Regions from separate parts of the Streptomyces sp. CNS606 genome, predicted to be linked through region 1. Evidence: riboswitches for the same ligand, from Rfam matches in the RefSeq annotation. Region 1 holds a riboswitch; the other holds the start of a gene.
The links. Region 1 has a riboswitch for cyclic di-AMP ahead of K304_RS0117515 (M23 family metallopeptidase). Riboswitches for the same ligand answer to the same signal wherever they lie in the genome.

Region 1 (7,750 bases):
GAGACGGTGAGCACGAGGTGGTCGCTGACCGGCGGCAGTACGGCACCGGCGGGCGCCGGGGCGAGGAGCGGGGCCGCCGTGACGACGGCGAGAGCGGCGAGGACGTGGGCGGCGGCTGCTCTGCGGCGGGGGCGGCGGGCGCGGTGGACGTGCATGCGGTGCTCCAGGCGCGTACGTGCGTACGGTTCGCGGGCCGGCTGCGACGCCGGTCCCCGTGCTCAACGCGCCGACCCGGCCGGGGTTGCGGTGTGCGACGAGATGCACACGGATGGTCGCGGGATCCGGCGCCAGGAATAGTTCGACTTTCAACCATGTTGCCGGGGGTGACGCCGCTCCGGGGGCACCCGGAGTCCGTGGAAGGGAGCAACCATGCCCGCCGTGACCGCCGACACCCTGACCCTGCCCCGCGTCGTCCGCCCCTCCGCGGCCGGCACCGCCTGGCGTCCGGTGGCGAAGACCGTCACCGCGCGCCGCCACAAGGAGGGCGAGGGCTTCGAGGTCCGCCGCCCCTTCCCCGGGATCGACCTCTCGCTCGCCGACCCGTTCCTGCTCCTGGACCACCTCGGCGCCGTCGAGTACGGCCCCGGCGAGGCCAAGGGCGCGCCCTGGCATCCGCACCGCGGCTTCGAGACCGTCACCTACATGATGGACGGCGCCTTCGAGCACCAGGACTCCACCGGCGGAGGCGGCCTCATCACCGAGGGCGCCACCCAGTGGATGACCGCAGGCGCCGGAGTGCTGCACTCCGAGCTGCCACCGCAGGACTTCGTCGCCACCGGCGGCCTCTTCCACGGCGTCCAGCTCTGGGTCAACCTGCCCAAGTCGCTGAAGTGGACGGACCCCAGCTACCAGGACATCAAGGCCGCCGAGACCGTGCTGCTCTCCAGCGACGACGGCGGGGCGCTGCTCCGCGTCATCGCCGGCGACCTGGGCGGACACCGCGGACCGGGCGTGACCCGCACACCCATCACCTACGTGCACGCCACCGTCGGCCCGGGCGCGCGGCTCGCGCTGCCCTGGCCCGAGGACTTCAACGCCATGGCGTACGTCCTGGCCGGGCGCGGCACGGTCGGTCCGGAACGGCGCCCGCTGGAGGAGGGGCAGCTCGCGGTCTTCGGGCCCGGCTCCGCAGTCACCCTCGAGGCGGCGCCCGGCCAGGACTACAACGGCAGCCGCACCGGCTGGGAGGTCCTGCTGCTCGGCGGCCTGCCGATCCGCGAGCCGGTGGCCCGCTACGGGCCGTTCGTCATGAACACCCGGGCCGAGATCGTCCAGGCCTTCGAGGACTTCCAGGCCGGACGACTGGGCACCACCTCTCCACAGGAGCTGCCGCACCGCACCACCGCCGACACCGGCACGGCGGAGCTTCGGGGCGGCTCCCCCGACCCCAGGACGGAGGGTGACCGCCGATGACCCCGGACACGCCCGCGACCCCCGACAGCCCGGCGCACCGGAGCACACCCGCGCCCCAGGGCGGCACGCCGAAGCCGATGCAGGAGTACGAGCGCGCCGTGCTGTTCTACGAGGCCCGCGACTACGCCGGTGCGGCCCGCATCCTGCGGCCGCTCGTCGACGCGGAACCGCGGAAGCTCGGCACCCGGCTCCTCCTGGCCCGCGCGTACTACCACTCCGCGCAGCTCGGACGCGCCGAGACCGAACTGCGCGCCGTGCTGGAACAGGACCCGGCGGAGGCGTACGCGCACCTGGTCCTCGGCCGCACCCTCGAACGGCAGAACCGCCCCGTCGAGGCCATCCGGCACCTGCGCCTCGCCGAAGCCATGACCGGCGGCGGCGCCCGCGAGTGATCCGTCCGGCACCGGCCACCCGGCCGGTGCCGGAGGCCGAAGGAGGCCCTCATGCCCGAGAAATCCGCACGACACCAGGACGTGGAGGTCGTCGACCTCCCCGACCGTTCCCGCTTCGAACTCCGCGTCTCCGGCGAGCCCGCCGGCCGCGCCGACTACCGGCGGAAGCCCGGCCGCCTCGTCCTCACGCACACCGAGGTCTCCGACGCGTACGAGGGGCAGGGCCTCGGCGGTCGGCTCGCCCGGGAGGCCCTCGAGACCGCCCGCGACAGCGGCCTCCGGGTGACGCCCCTGTGCCCCTACATCGCGCGGTACATCCGGCGTCACCGCGAGTACGCCGACCTGGTCGACGGCGCCCACCTCGCGGACGTCGACGCACCGCAGCCCGAGTAGCCCGCGACGCCGCAGCAGCTCGCGAACGCCTGACTTGCCGGGCCGGGCACGGGGGGCGACCCTGCGAGGGGGGACCGGCGACGCCGACCCGGGAGGCACGGCCGTGACGGACCGGACAGCAGCACGGGCGACCGCGGCATGGCCGCGGCTGCGGGTGGACGACTGGGCCGACACCCGCGACACCCTGCACATGTGGACCCAGATCGTGGGCAAGGTGCGCCTGGCCCACGCGCCGCTGGTCAACCACTGGTGGCAGGTCACCCTGTACGTCAGCGCGCGCGGACTGACCACCTCCGCCGTGCCGTACCGCGACGGCGCGTTCGACGTGGAGTTCGACTTCGTCGAGCACCGGCTGGTGCTGCGCCGCGACTCCAGCGGCACGCGCCACGTACCGCTGGAGCCCATGTCGGTGGCCCGCTTCCACACCGAGACGATGCGCGCACTGGACGAACTGGGCGTCGAGGCCCCCATCCAGGGCCACCCGAACGAGGTCGAGCCGGCCATCCCGTTCGCCGAGGACGACCGGCACGCCTCCTACGACCCCGGCGCCGCGCAGCTGTTCTGGCGCCAACTCCTCCAGGCGCAGCGGGTGATGGGCGAGTTCCGCTCGCACTTCGTCGGCAAGGTCAGCCCCGTGCACTTCTTCTGGGGCGCGATGGACCTGGCCTGCACCCGCTTCTCCGGACGCCCCGCCCCACCGCACCCCGGCGGCGCGCCCAACTGCGGTGACTGGGTGATGGTCGAGGGCTACTCCCGCGAACTGAGCAGCTGCGGCTTCTGGCCGGGCGGCGGCGAGGAGGGCGCGTTCTACGCGTACGCCTACCCCGAACCGGACGGCTTCGCGGACCACCCGGTGCGGCCGGACGAGGCGTACTACAGTGCGCAGAACGGGCAGTTCCTGCTCCCCTACGAGGCGGTGCGGACGTCCCCGGACCCGGACGGCGCGCTGATGTCCTTCCTTCAGGACACCTACACCGCGGCCGCCGAGCACGGGCGGTGGGCGCGGGCCTCACTGGAGGACGACCCCGGCCGCTGGGACGCCCGGCGCTGAGCCGTCTCCCGCAGCGGGCTTGGCCTGCGAGGATCGGGGGAAGGGGCGTGCGGGGGCGCCGCCGCCCTTTCCCCGACGCGCGGAGGAGCGAGACATGGACGAGAAGGTGCCGCAGGAGGCGCTGCTGTCGCTGCTGACGGACCAGAACCGGGGCGTTCTGGTGACGCTGAAGCGGGACGGCCGGCCGCAACTTTCCAACGTGCTGCACGCGTACGACCCGGAGCAGCGGATCGTCCGGGTGTCGGTCACCGCGGACCGCGCCAAGACCCGCAACCTCGCCCGTGACCCGCGCGCGAGCTACCACGTCACGACGGCCGACGGCTGGTCCTGGACGGTCGCCGAGGGCGACGCGGAGCTGACCCCCGTCGCGGCGGACCCGTACGACGCGACGGTGGAGGAACTGGTCGACGTCTACCGCGCGATCTCCGGCGAACACGGCGACTGGAACCAGTACCGCCGCTCGATGGTCACGGACCGCCGCCTCGTCGTCCGCCTCCACGTCCGCCACGCCTACGGTCAGCCCCGCCGTTGACCCCGCCCGGCGGAAATCCGGTGGAGGCCCGGAGCGCCACGGGCTAACCTCGCCGGCATGTGCTCCTTCCTGCAGATCTACGAGTGAGACGGCGCGGCGCAGCGCGCCGCCACCGTCACCCGTGCCCGGGCCTTCGCCACGGGCCGATGCCGTCACGCCCGTAGATCCTCGAGGAGACTCATGAACCTGCCCCGCTCCCACCCGCGCGCCCACATCGCCATGGTCGGCGTGCCCGCCGTCAGCCACGTGCTGCCGAGCCTGGAGATCATCCGCGAACTGGTGGCGCGCGGCCACCGCGTGACCTACGCCAACGGGCACGCCGTCGCGGATCTCGTCACCGGCACCGGCGCCACGTTCGTGCCGTTCGACTCGACGCTCCCGGTGACCGACAACGACTGGCCGGAGGACCCGGTCGGCGCGATGAGCGTGTTCCTGGACGACGCGATGCACGTGCTCCCGCAGATCGAGGCGGTGTACGAGGACGATCCCGCCGACCTCTATCTGTACGACATCGGCGGCTACGCCGTCCGCGCCCTCGCCGAGCGGCAGGGCCGCCCCGCGGTGCAGCTTTCGCCGACGTACGTGGCCTGGCACGACGAGGAACAGGCCGTCCTGAAGCAGATCCTGCAACTGCCCGGCGCGCAGGAGTACTTCGACCGCGTCTCCGCCTGGGCCGAGGCGTCCGGCGCGACCACGACGGACGGCCCGTCCTTCGTCGGGCTGCCCGACCGCGCACTGGCCATGATCCCCCGGGCGATGCAGCCGCACGCCGACCTCGTGGACCCCGATGTGGTGAGTTTCGTCGGGCCCTGCTTCGGGGACCGCGCCGACCAGGGGGCGTGGACCCGTCCGGCCGGGGCCGAGAACGTGCTGCTCGTGTCGCTCGGTTCGGCGTACACCCGGCAGCCGGAGTTCTACCGGCAGTGCCTGGCCGCCTTCGGCGGCCTCCCCGGCTGGCACGTGGTGCTGCAGATCGGCCGCTACGTCGACCCGTCCGAGCTGGGCGAGATCCCGGCGAACGTCGAAGTGCACTCCTGGGTACCGCAGTTGGCGATTCTGGGGCAGGCGGACGCGTTCGTCACGCACGCCGGGATGGGCGGCAGCAGCGAAGGGCTCTTCACGGGCGTGCCGATGATCGCGGTGCCGCAGGGCGCGGAGCAGTTCCAGAACGCTGACCGCCTCGTCGAACTGGGCGTGGCCCGCCGCCTCGACACCGCAGACGCGGACGCCGCGTCGCTGCGCGCGGCGCTGACCGCCCTCACCTCCGATCCCGAGGTGGCCCGACGGTCCGCCCGGCTGCGCGAGGACGCCCGCGCGGAGGGCGGCACCACACGGGCCGCCGACCTCCTGGAAGCCCTGCTGAACCAGCGCTAGAAAAGGGTCCGACGGCCCTGGCGTCGGGGGGTGGTCCGCCAGGACCGCCGGAGTCTCGATGGCCGCCCGGCCCCGGTTCCCGGTTGCCGCCGCCTCGCCCCTCCTTGTCGCCGAGTACTGCGGTGGGGGGAGGAGGTGTCACAGGCCTCGACGGGCACGAGGCGGCGGCACCGTCCCTGCATCAGGGACGTGGGAAGGGAATCGTGGAGCGGAAGGTGTCAGACGTTCAGTCCCTTCCCACGCAGCCAGGACAGCGGGTCGACGGGCGAACCGCCGCCCGGCCGGACCTCCAGGTGGAGGTGCGGTCCGGTGGAGTTGCCGGTGGAGCCGACGTTGCCGATGACGTCCTTGGTGTTGACCTCGGACCCGGCGGAGACGTTCATCGAGGACAGGTGGCAGTACCAGACCTCGGTGCCGTCGTCGAGTTCGAGTACGACGCGGTAGCCGTACGAGCCGGCCCAGCCGGCCTCCTTCACGGTGCCGCTGTGCACAGCCATCACCGGGGTGCCGGTCTGCGCGGCGAAGTCCTGGCCGGTGTGGTCGTTCTCCCACATGCTGCCGCCGGCGCCGTAGCCGGAGCTGAGCGTGTACGAGGAGAGGGGCACGCTGTAACTGCGGGCGAGTTCGGCGAGCCGTGCGGCCTCCGCCTTGCGGCGAGCCTCCTCGGCGGCTTCGCGCTTGCGCTCGGCCTCCGCCTTGCGCTCGGCCTCCGCCTTCTTCGCGGCGGCCTCGGCGGCCTCCGCGCGCGCGGTGTCGACGGCGTCCTCGCGGACGGTGGCGTCGGCGGCCGACTGCTGCTGGGCGGCCTGCGCCAGGATGCGGGCCCGCAGGGACTCCCCGGCGTCCCCCTCCGGAGCAGCGGTCTCGGTGCTGAACCCGGCCTGGGTGAGCGGCGCTTGAGCGGCGACCGTCGTGGTGTCCGCCGAGCCGTCGACGCCGGGGACCAGGTCACTTATCTCGCTGGGCAGTTCGTCCGCCACCGAGCCGGCGAGGGAGGACATGTCGGCCATCGTGACGGAGGCCGGCTTGTCCTTGGCCGTGGCCATTCCGCCCGCGCCGACGGCCGCGATCATGCCGACCCCGAGCACCGCACCGCTGCGGGCCACCCCGCCGCGCTGCTTCGCCACGCGGTGCCGGCCGCGCACCGGGCGCACCGATTCGGCGGTCGGGTTCCACCCGTCGTACGCCCCGTCCTGCTCCGGCCCGTAGACGGTCGGCACGGTGTAGGCGCCGGTGGCGTCGAAGGACTCCTCGAACTGGGGGAACTCGGTGGTGAGGTCGGTGTCGCCGAGGTATCCGCTTCTGTAGAGGTCGCGGGCCTCGGGGGCATGCCTGGTGGACGCCACTGGGGGCGCTCTCCTTTCCTTCCTTCTCGCCTACCGGGTTAGCTGACGGGTTCGGAGCAGGAAGGTCTCCTACAGCGGTCCTTGGGCGGGACCGCCGATTCACCCCTGAAAGGTGGTTCCCCGGCTCCCTCGGTGTGCCGGCGCGAGCGGTGAGACTCGCGTGACCCACGTGCGGGATTAGGCGACGGCGCACGGTGCCGCCTGGAGTGACGGCAGTGACGACCGCGCTGCGTTATCGAACGTTAATAGACCCGCAGCCGGGAAACCAAGCCGGGTCGCTGATTTTGCCTACGCTTTGGCAGGGACTTCCCGCCCACCGAGGAGCAATACGGACGCACCAACACGCCCCGTCAGCACGCCGGTTCCGTGGGTGATCACGAGTGGATCACGACGACCGGCACCGAATCTCCACCAACGGACCGTCAGCTCCTCCACCCCAACCTCCGTGACCGAACCGGCCTTCCGACCCGGAACCGACCCCGATCTCCTCCCCCTCAAGAGCACGGGGGTGGGCCGCGGCCGCGACGGACGTGAGGGGGCGTGGGCGGAGGGAGGGTCGATGCGCCCGGAAACACTTGCCCGTGATGTGTGGGCCGCGCAATACGAGTCGTGCCCACCGTTCGCCGAGAACGCGGCCCGTACATCATGGGTTTCCGGGTCGTCGGCCCGGACCGCAGCCCACGCCCCCGACCCGCACCCACACACACCAGCCACCGCCCCACGGCACCGAACCGCCCCGGATGCGTCAGAGAATCGCCACGCGCTCCCACGCGGGCTGACTCTCCTCCGCCTCCCCCGGATCGGCGGCCGCCGCCTCGGTCTCGCCGGCCACACCCTTCGCCGGTCGCGCCTCCGCTGCACGGCCGCCCGCGTCGTCGCCCCCGTCGCCGTAGCCGGAGACGCCCACGTAGGGCGCGACGCTCCGGTAGGGGGCGGCGGAGGTGCCGTACCCCTCCGTACCGGTGGCGTGCCGCTCCGCGGAGGAGCCGTACCGCTCAACCGAAGTGCCGTACAGGTCACCGCCGTTGCCGCCGTACAGGTCGCCCCCGTTGCCGCCGTACACCCCGCCGCCGTACGCGGCAGGACCGGGCGCCACCGGCGAAGGGGCCCCGTAGGACGGCCGCCCCTCCTCCGTGCGCCACCACCGCGCGCCGGTCTCCACTGGCTCGCTGCGGCCGTGACGGCCTCCCTGTCCCGGCACGGCGCGGCCTGCCAGGGACCACTCGCGTACGAGCGTCTCGTAGATGGG
Region 2 (7,750 bases), on a different contig from region 1:
TTCGGCTACAGCGACGACGACGCCTTCGCCGTGGGTCTGACCTGCGGCGGCGTCATCGACGTGCTGGTCGTGCCGGTGCGGGCGGACGCGCCGTGGCGGGAGACGTACGCGGCGGCCGCCGCCACGGCGGCGCGCGGCGGCTCCGCGGCCCTCGCCCGCGTGGTGGCCGGTCCGCCGGAGCTCCTGGGGCGGGCGCTTCTCGTCCGCCCGGACGTCGACGGCGGTGACGGTCACGGCGACGGCGCGTCCGGTGCCGCGGGAACCCTCGGCGGGCACCCCGGCCTGGACCGTACGGCCGCCGCCGAGGCGCGCGCCCTGCTGGACGCCGGGCGCACCGCCAGCGTCGGCATCGGGGCGGAGGGGAGCCGCTGCGGCGCACCTCTCACCCTGCTGGTGGAGTCGAGCGTGCCGGCGCCGCGCATGCTGGTGTTCGGCGCGATCGACTTCGCTGCGGCGCTGGTCCGGGCGGGGAGGTTCCTCGGCTACCGCGTCACGGTCTGCGACGCCCGTCCGGTGTTCGCCACGGCGGCGCGCTTCCCGGACGCGGACGAGGTGGTCGTCGACTGGCCGCACGACTACCTGGACGCCACCGAGGTCGACGCCCGCACGGTGGTGTGCGTCCTCACCCATGACGCCAAGTTCGACATCCCGCTGCTGGAGCGTGCCCTGCGGCTGCCGGTCGCCTACGTGGGCGCGATGGGCTCGCGCCGCACCCACGAGGACCGTCTCGCCCGGCTGCGCGCGGCCGGCCTCACCGAACTCGAACTCGCCCGGCTGCGCTCGCCCATCGGCCTGGACCTGGGCGCGCGCACACCCGAGGAGACGGCGGTGTCCATCGCCGCGGAGATCGTCGCCGGCCGCCGCGGCGGCTCCGGACTGCCGCTGACCGGGGCCCACACCCCGATCCACCACGACGGTCCCGGGGCCCGCGGCGGGCCCCGGCCGATCGGCTCCGTCGCCTGAGCCGGCGGCGCAGCCCGGCTGCTGCGTCACCCGACTCCGGCGACGGCTCCCGACCACCGCGGCGCGCAGCCCCCGGGCACGACGAAAGCCGCCTCCCACCTGCACGCCGGTGGGAGGCGGCCGTCGAGTGGCCCTCGAACGTCAGGCTCAGTAGGGGCCGTTGACGTTGTCGATGCTGCCGTAGCGGTCGGCCGCGTAGTTGCAGGCGGCGACGATGTTGGCGACCGGGTCGTACTGGTCGTAGGCCGTGCCCTCGACGTGGTAGGCGTCGAAGGTGGGCTTGATGACCTGGAGCAGACCGATGGACGGCGTGCCGTTCTGGGCGTTGATGTCCCAGTTGTTGATGGCGCTCGGGTCACCGCCGGACTCACGGATGATGTTGCGGTGGATGCCGTCGTAGGAGCCCGGGATGCCCTCCTGCTCCATGACGGCCAGCGCCTCGCGGATCCAGCCGTCCAGGTTGTCCGGGTAGGTGGCCTGGTCGGCCGACTCGCCGGAGGTCTCGGTGGAGGACTGCTGGGCCTCGCCGCCCTTCTGGGCCGCCGCGGCCTCGAGGGTCAGTTCCTGGCCGGGGTGGATCAGGTCCGGGTTCCCGCCGACCGTCTCCTTGTTGGCCTCGTAGACGGTCTGCCAGCCGCCCTTCACGTCGTGCGCGTTGGCGATCTTGAAGAGGGTGTCGCCGGAGGCGACGGTGTAGCTCTCGGCGGCGGCGGTCTGCTCCGCCTTGGCGCCGGTCTTCACGGTCTTCACGTTGGCGGCGGCCGGCGCGGAGGCGGGGGCGGCCTGGGCGGTGCCCGCTGCGGCGATCGGCGCGGCGACGGCGCCGCCGGCGGCGAGCGCGACGGAAAGGCGGGAGACCTTGCGGGAATTGAGCAGATGACGCGGGCGGCGGTGACGGCCACGGGACATGGTGGTGAATCCTCTCCTACGCCTGCGAGGTGAGCTGTCGGATTCGGGCGAGAAGAGTTGCCCGGCCATGTCCCGTCGCGTGGGGGCGCGATGAGGCATGGCTTCACCCCAAGCCGGCCGTCGTGCGGCGCGGCGCTTACCTGGTTCCCCCGCTCCTGCCGTTGCTGACTACTGCGCTTTTCCCTGATGCCGGTCGGCAGGATTCGGCGTCCCGGCGCGGGAACCTCCGCCATGACGTGCGGAAGCGAGCACATAGGACCACAGTCGATTCGGCGGAGACAAGCTGCGGGAAAAGGTGACCTTCGCGTCTGTGATCTTTACCGGCCGGTGTTCCTCGACGCTATGCGATGAAGCATTTTCCGAGCGTGAGAGCGGTGAATCTCCGGGATTTCCTAATCGTCAGGCACCGCAGGCGATTTGGCCGCGGGACGCATCCTGGGCCGTCCCGGTTCCCAAGATCGGCCATGGCGCGATGTGAGTCCCGCCACAAGGGACTTGGGGCGTTCCTTATGTCCACCTATTTCCAGCTCTCCCGCCGTGGAGTGGTGTTGGCGGTGCGAGGGAAGCGTGGAGAGGGTGCATGTCGGACTTGCGTGTTTTGCCTGGCACCTCCGCCTACGGTGACGCCCGCGCGACGCCCTTCCGCCCGTGCGTCCCGTCCTCGCGGGCGACCTGTACCGGACGAGGGGCGCCGTGGCCGTGGCCGTGGGCGCGGGCAGGGGTACCGCTCGCTCCGGGGAAACCGCGTGTTACCGGGCGCGGTGGGCGCCGGGCCGCGATAATGGGCCCGTGACCGGGCCGTGATCCGGTCGAGAGCGGTGCCCGAAGTTCTTCCGGGATTTCTTCCCCCGCGACGTCGAGACCCGCCGCACCGCTCCGACGTCTCCGGTGAGAGGCACCCGCAGGGGAGCCGCCGACGAAGGAGTCAGACCATGAAGTACATGCTGATGCTGATGTCAGCCCAGAAGTACTACGACGCCATGAGCGGAAACCCCTCCCCGGGAGCCCCCGCCTGGTCGGAGTCCGAGCTCAAGGTCATGTTCCAGCACATGGAGAAGCTCAACCAGGACCTCGTCGCGTCCGGTGAATGGGTCGACGCCCAGGGACTGGCGGAGCCGTCCCAGACCCGTCTGGTCACCGCCGACAAGGACGGCCGTCCCGTGGTCTCCGACGGGCCCTTCGGGGAGACCAAGGAGGTACTCGCGGGCTACTGGATCGTGGACGTGGAGACCCCGGAGCGCGCCTACGAGATCGCCGCCCGCGCCTACTCCTGCCCCGTCCCGGAGGGCTCCGACCCGGAGCCGGCGGTCGTCGTCCGCCCCGTCCCGGACGGGCCGCCGGACCAGGCGTGACCACCGACCCCCGCATCGAGGACCTGCTGCGCCGCCACGCGCCGCAGGTCCTCGGCGCGCTGGTCCGCCGCTACGGCCACTTCGACGCCGCCGAGGACGCCGTCCAGGAGGCGCTGCTCGCCGCCGCCGTGCAGTGGCCGGCCGAGGGCCGGCCCGAGAACCCGCGCGGCTGGCTGATCCGCGTCGCCTCCCGCCGCCTCACCGACCAGCTCCGCAGCGACTCCGCACGCCGCCGCCGCGAGGAGGCGGACGCCGCCCTGGCCCCGCCGGACGCGCTCGTCGCCCCGCCGCCCGGCGAGGACGCCGCCCCGTCCGACGACGACACGCTCAGCCTGCTCTTCCTGTGCTGCCACCCGGGGCTCACGCCGTCCGCGCAGGTCGCCCTGACCCTCCGCGCCGTCGGAGGCCTCACCACGGCGGAGATCGCCCGCGCCCACCTGGTGCCCGAAGCGACCATGGCGCAGCGCATCAACCGCGCCAAGCAGCGGATCAGGGCCTCCGGCGCCCACTTCCGCACCCCGCCCGGGGCGGAGCGGCAGAACCGGCTCGCCGTCGTCCTCCAGGTCCTCTACCTGATCTTCAACGAGGGCTACACCGCCTCCTCCGGGACGGAACTGCTGCGCGACGACCTCGCCGCCGAGGCCGTCCGCCTCACCCGCCTGCTGCGCAGCCTGCTCCCCGAGGACGGCGAGGTCGCCGGGCTGCTCGCGCTGATGCTGCTCACCGACGCCCGCCGCGCCGCCCGCACGGGCCCCTCGGGCGAGCTGGTGCCGCTGGCCGAGCAGGACCGGGCCCGCTGGGACACGGCGCAGATCGAGGAGGGCACCGCGCTGGTCGAGTACGCCCTGCGGCACACCCGACCCGGCCCCTACCAGGTGCAGGCCGCCATCGCGGCCCTGCACGACGAGGCGGCCGACGCCGAAACGACCGACTGGCCGCAGACCCTCGCCCTCTACGACGTGCTCGACCGCACCTGGCCCAGCCCGGTCGTCCGGCTCAACCACGCCGTCGCGGTCGCCATGGTGCGCGGGCCCGAGTTCGGCCTCGCACTGCTGGACACGCTCCGTGACGACCCGTACCTGGCCCGCGGTCACCGCCTCGCCGCCGCCCGCGGCCACCTGCTGGACATGGCCGGCGACCGCGAGGCCGCGCGCGCCGCCTACCGCGAGGCCGCACGCCGCACGCTGAGTGACCCCGAGCGGCGCTACCTGCTCGTACGCGCCGCTCGCCTCGCCTGACACGTCACCGCCTCGCCCGGCGGGCTGGCGGTGGACCGCCGCCCGGGAGGAGTATGGAGACGGACCCCACGCAGGGGGGAACGACCCCCGGAGGTGCATCACGATGGCCCGCTTCATGGACGTCCACGAGGGGATGAAGGGCATCACCGCAGACGAGCTCAGGGAAGCCCACGCGGCCGACCTGGCCATCGAGGGTGAGGAGAACGTGCATTTCGAGCGCGCCTGGGCCGACCCGGAGTCCGGCGTCGTCTACTGCCTGTCCGAAGCCCCGTCCCGCGAGGCCGTGCAACGCGTCCACGAACGCACCGGCCACCCCGCCGCCCACATCCACGAGGTGCCGCTCACCGTCTGACGCCCCGCGCGCCGTCCGATCCGCCTCCCCGGGACGACCGCCCTGGGCAGGCGGCACGGGTGATGCCGTGGCTGAAGCCGGACGGCGCCCTCCACCTCTTCGGACAGCCTCTCGACCCGACGCAGGTGCGGGCCGGCCACGCGATGGCTGCCGACACCGTGCGCCGGATCCCCGGTTGTCCTCTCGCCCACCCGGCGGTTTCGCCCGCCTCAATCTCCGTTGACGACGTGAGCCGCAGCGGGTTCGCTGGGCGCGTGTCCCGCTTACGCGTCGAAAGGGTGGACGGCGACGCCACCGTCCACGACTGGCAGCACGTCCACAACCTCGTCATCCCCACCCACCACCGGTCGGCCGACGAGGTGCGCGAGCGTGCCACGTACAACGTGCTGGAGGTCGCCTATCTCGGCGAGACGCTGATCGGGTGCACGACGGTGCGTCCGCCCACGAGCGGGGCGCCCATGGCGACCGTCATCGCTCGCGTGCTCCCCGGCCACCGTCGCCGAGGTTTCGGCACCCGGCTCTACGAGCGCGGTCTCGGGCAGGCCAGGGAGCTCGGCGCCGAGGTCGTCGACACGGTGGTGCTGGCATCCAACGTCGAGGGTCTCCGCTTCGCGCAGCAGCGTGGATTCGCAGAGATCGACACGTACGTGCTGCCGGGCGAGACGATCCCGTGGATCGATCTCCGCCTGGGCGTCCACCCCGTCTCCGGCTGACCCGCCGGCATCCGGCCGACTATCGCAGGGCGATGTCCGCCAGCACGGCGCGGTGGTCCGAGCCCGGCAGGTCGAAGAAGGTCACCCCGTGGGTGTCGAAGTCGTCGCTCACCAGCACGTGGTCGATCTGCGCCCCCAGCGGCGGCGCCGTCTGCGTCGGCCAGGTCGGCGTACGCGACCGTCCTTCCAGGCGGGCCACGTCGCCCAGCCCCGCGTCCAGCACCGCGCGGAACGCCGCGTGGTCCTGCGTGGCGTTGAAGTCGCCCGCCACGACCAGCGGTTCGCCCGCCCGCTCGTCCGCGAAGTCCGCGAGGCGCCCCAGTTCGCGCTCCCACGGCCCGATCGTCTCCAGCAGCGGCGGCATCGGGTGCGCGAGCTGGAACCTCAGCGACCGGTCCCCGACGTCCACCACGGCCCCCGGCATGGCCAGCATCCCCGGCACGGGCGGCGTGCTGCGCAGCGGGTACGCGCTGAGCAGCGCCGAGCCCTCCGCCGACCCGCCTTCGACGATCACGCGGTGCGGGTACAGGTCCCGCACCTCGTCCGCCCGCAGCGCCGCCGCGCAGGCCGGGTCGCACTCCTGCACGGCGACCAGCTGCGGCCGTTCGTCGCGCAGCAGTTCGCGCAGCGCGGGCAGGGCGTCGCCGTGGTGCAGGTTCGCGGTCAGCACACGGAACCGGTTTCCCGGCGGTTCGGACGCCCCGGCCGGAGCGTCCGGCCCGTACGGCTGGAGGAACCAGCCCGTGGCGACCAGCACCGCGACCGCCCACACCACCGGCAGCACCCGGCGCGCGAGCACCGCCGCGACCAGCCCGAGCCACGCCGGAGCGAGGAACCACGGCAGGAACGCCAGCATCTGCGGCACGGGTGACGGCCCGTCGAGAGCGAGGCCGCGGAAGATCAGGGGCACCGAGAACGGCAGCAGGAACAGCACCGCCAGCCACGCCCACACCCGCCGCCGCCGACGTCTGGCGGTGCGCCGTGCCGCCGTGTGGGCGTCGCGCGGCGCGGGCGGCGGGTCCGGGGCGCCCCGCAGCTCGGGCGGCGGCGCGCCCCGGTACTCGTAGTCGTCTGCCCCCGGCTGCACATGCCGATGGTGCCCCATCACGGCCCCGAGGTGCGGATATCCCCCCGTCCGTCGCATGTCGCGCACACCACCCGCACGCTTCCCCGGCCCGGGGCCGGTCCGGCACCCGCTCACCCTTCACCCGTGCAGCCCAACGTCTCCGTGTGGGCAGGCCGTCACCGCCGGTCCGCCCGCCTGTCACGTTCCGGAAGCCTCACACGACGTTCACTGGGCGGACCGCCCGACTGGTGGCACACTCCCGGCCATGGCTCTTGAGATGATCACCGCTTCGGCGGCGGGGACCTGGACCCTCGGCGACCGCACCGTCAACCGTCTCGGCTACGGCGCACTGCGCCTGTGCGGAGGGTTCGACGGCCCGCCGACCGACCGGGACGAGATGATCTCTCTGCTGCGCCGGGCCGTGGAACTGGGCGTCAACCACATCGACACCGCCGCCTTCTACTTCTCCTCCCCCGAGTGCTCCGCCAACGCGGTGATCCGCGAAGCGCTGGCCCCCTACCGCGAGGACCTGGTCGTCGCCACCAAGGTGTGGCCGGGACGGGACGCGGCGGGGGAGTGGTGGTGGGCCGATCCGGCCCAACTGCGGGGCCAGGTCGAGGACAACCTGCGGCAGCTCGGACGGGACCACCTCGACCTGGTGAATCTCCGGCTGCCGGGCAGCGCCTCCGACGGGTCCCTCGCCGAGCATTTCGGCGCCCTCGCGGAGCTGCGGGAGGCCGGGCTGATCCGCCACCTCGGCGTCTCCAACGTCACGGTGGCCCAGCTCGCCGAGGCGCAGACCCTCGCACCGGTGGTCTGCGTGCAGAACGCCTTCGGGCTGGGGTCCACGCCGGACCGCCACGAGGTGCTGCGGGCCTGTGGGAAGCAGGGCATCGCGTTCGTCCCGTACTACGCGATCGCCCGCGAGGGCGGCGACGCGGGCGCGACGGGGGAGTACGAGGACCGGCTCCTCGCCGTCGCCCGGGAGCACGACGTCAGCCCGGCGCAGATCCGCCTCGCCTGGACCCTGCACCAGGGAGACCACGTGCTGGCCATCCCCGGCACGGCGAACCCGCGCCACCTGATCGCCAACCTGGCGGTCGGGGCGATCCGTCTGTCGGCCGAGGACCTGGCACGCCTGCAAGCACAGTGAACGA

Region 2: linked by a shared signal. The riboswitch ahead of K304_RS0117995 (LysM peptidoglycan-binding domain-containing protein) and the one ahead of K304_RS0117515 (M23 family metallopeptidase) in region 1 are both predicted to bind cyclic di-AMP.

The regions. Positions count from the first base shown of each region.
Region 1 covers NZ_AUFD01000024.1:55,702-63,451, forward strand. Annotated here, with positions in the region: gene K304_RS29580 (SSI family serine proteinase inhibitor) at 1-155, opposite strand, end outside; gene K304_RS29585 (pirin family protein) at 370-1,413, shown strand; gene K304_RS0117490 (tetratricopeptide repeat protein) at 1,491-1,805, shown strand; gene K304_RS29590 (GNAT family N-acetyltransferase) at 1,857-2,198, shown strand; gene K304_RS0117500 (DUF5996 family protein) at 2,302-3,249, shown strand; gene K304_RS0117505 (PPOX class F420-dependent oxidoreductase) at 3,344-3,781, shown strand; gene K304_RS0117510 (macrolide family glycosyltransferase) at 3,962-5,155, shown strand; gene K304_RS0117515 (M23 family metallopeptidase) at 5,374-6,501, opposite strand; cyclic di-AMP (ydaO/yuaA leader) riboswitch at 6,514-6,654, opposite strand; gene K304_RS0117520 (hypothetical protein) at 7,247-7,597, opposite strand.
Region 2 covers NZ_AUFD01000026.1:43,347-51,096, forward strand. Annotated here, with positions in the region: gene K304_RS0117990 (XdhC/CoxI family protein) at 1-963, shown strand, start outside; gene K304_RS0117995 (LysM peptidoglycan-binding domain-containing protein) at 1,111-1,872, opposite strand; cyclic di-AMP (ydaO/yuaA leader) riboswitch at 1,877-2,058, opposite strand; gene K304_RS0118000 (YciI family protein) at 2,805-3,224, shown strand; gene K304_RS0118005 (sigma-70 family RNA polymerase sigma factor) at 3,221-4,462, shown strand; gene K304_RS0118010 (SCO4226 family nickel-binding protein) at 4,566-4,814, shown strand; gene K304_RS0118015 (GNAT family N-acetyltransferase) at 5,069-5,527, shown strand; gene K304_RS29725 (endonuclease/exonuclease/phosphatase family protein) at 5,547-6,614, opposite strand; gene K304_RS0118025 (aldo/keto reductase) at 6,859-7,746, shown strand.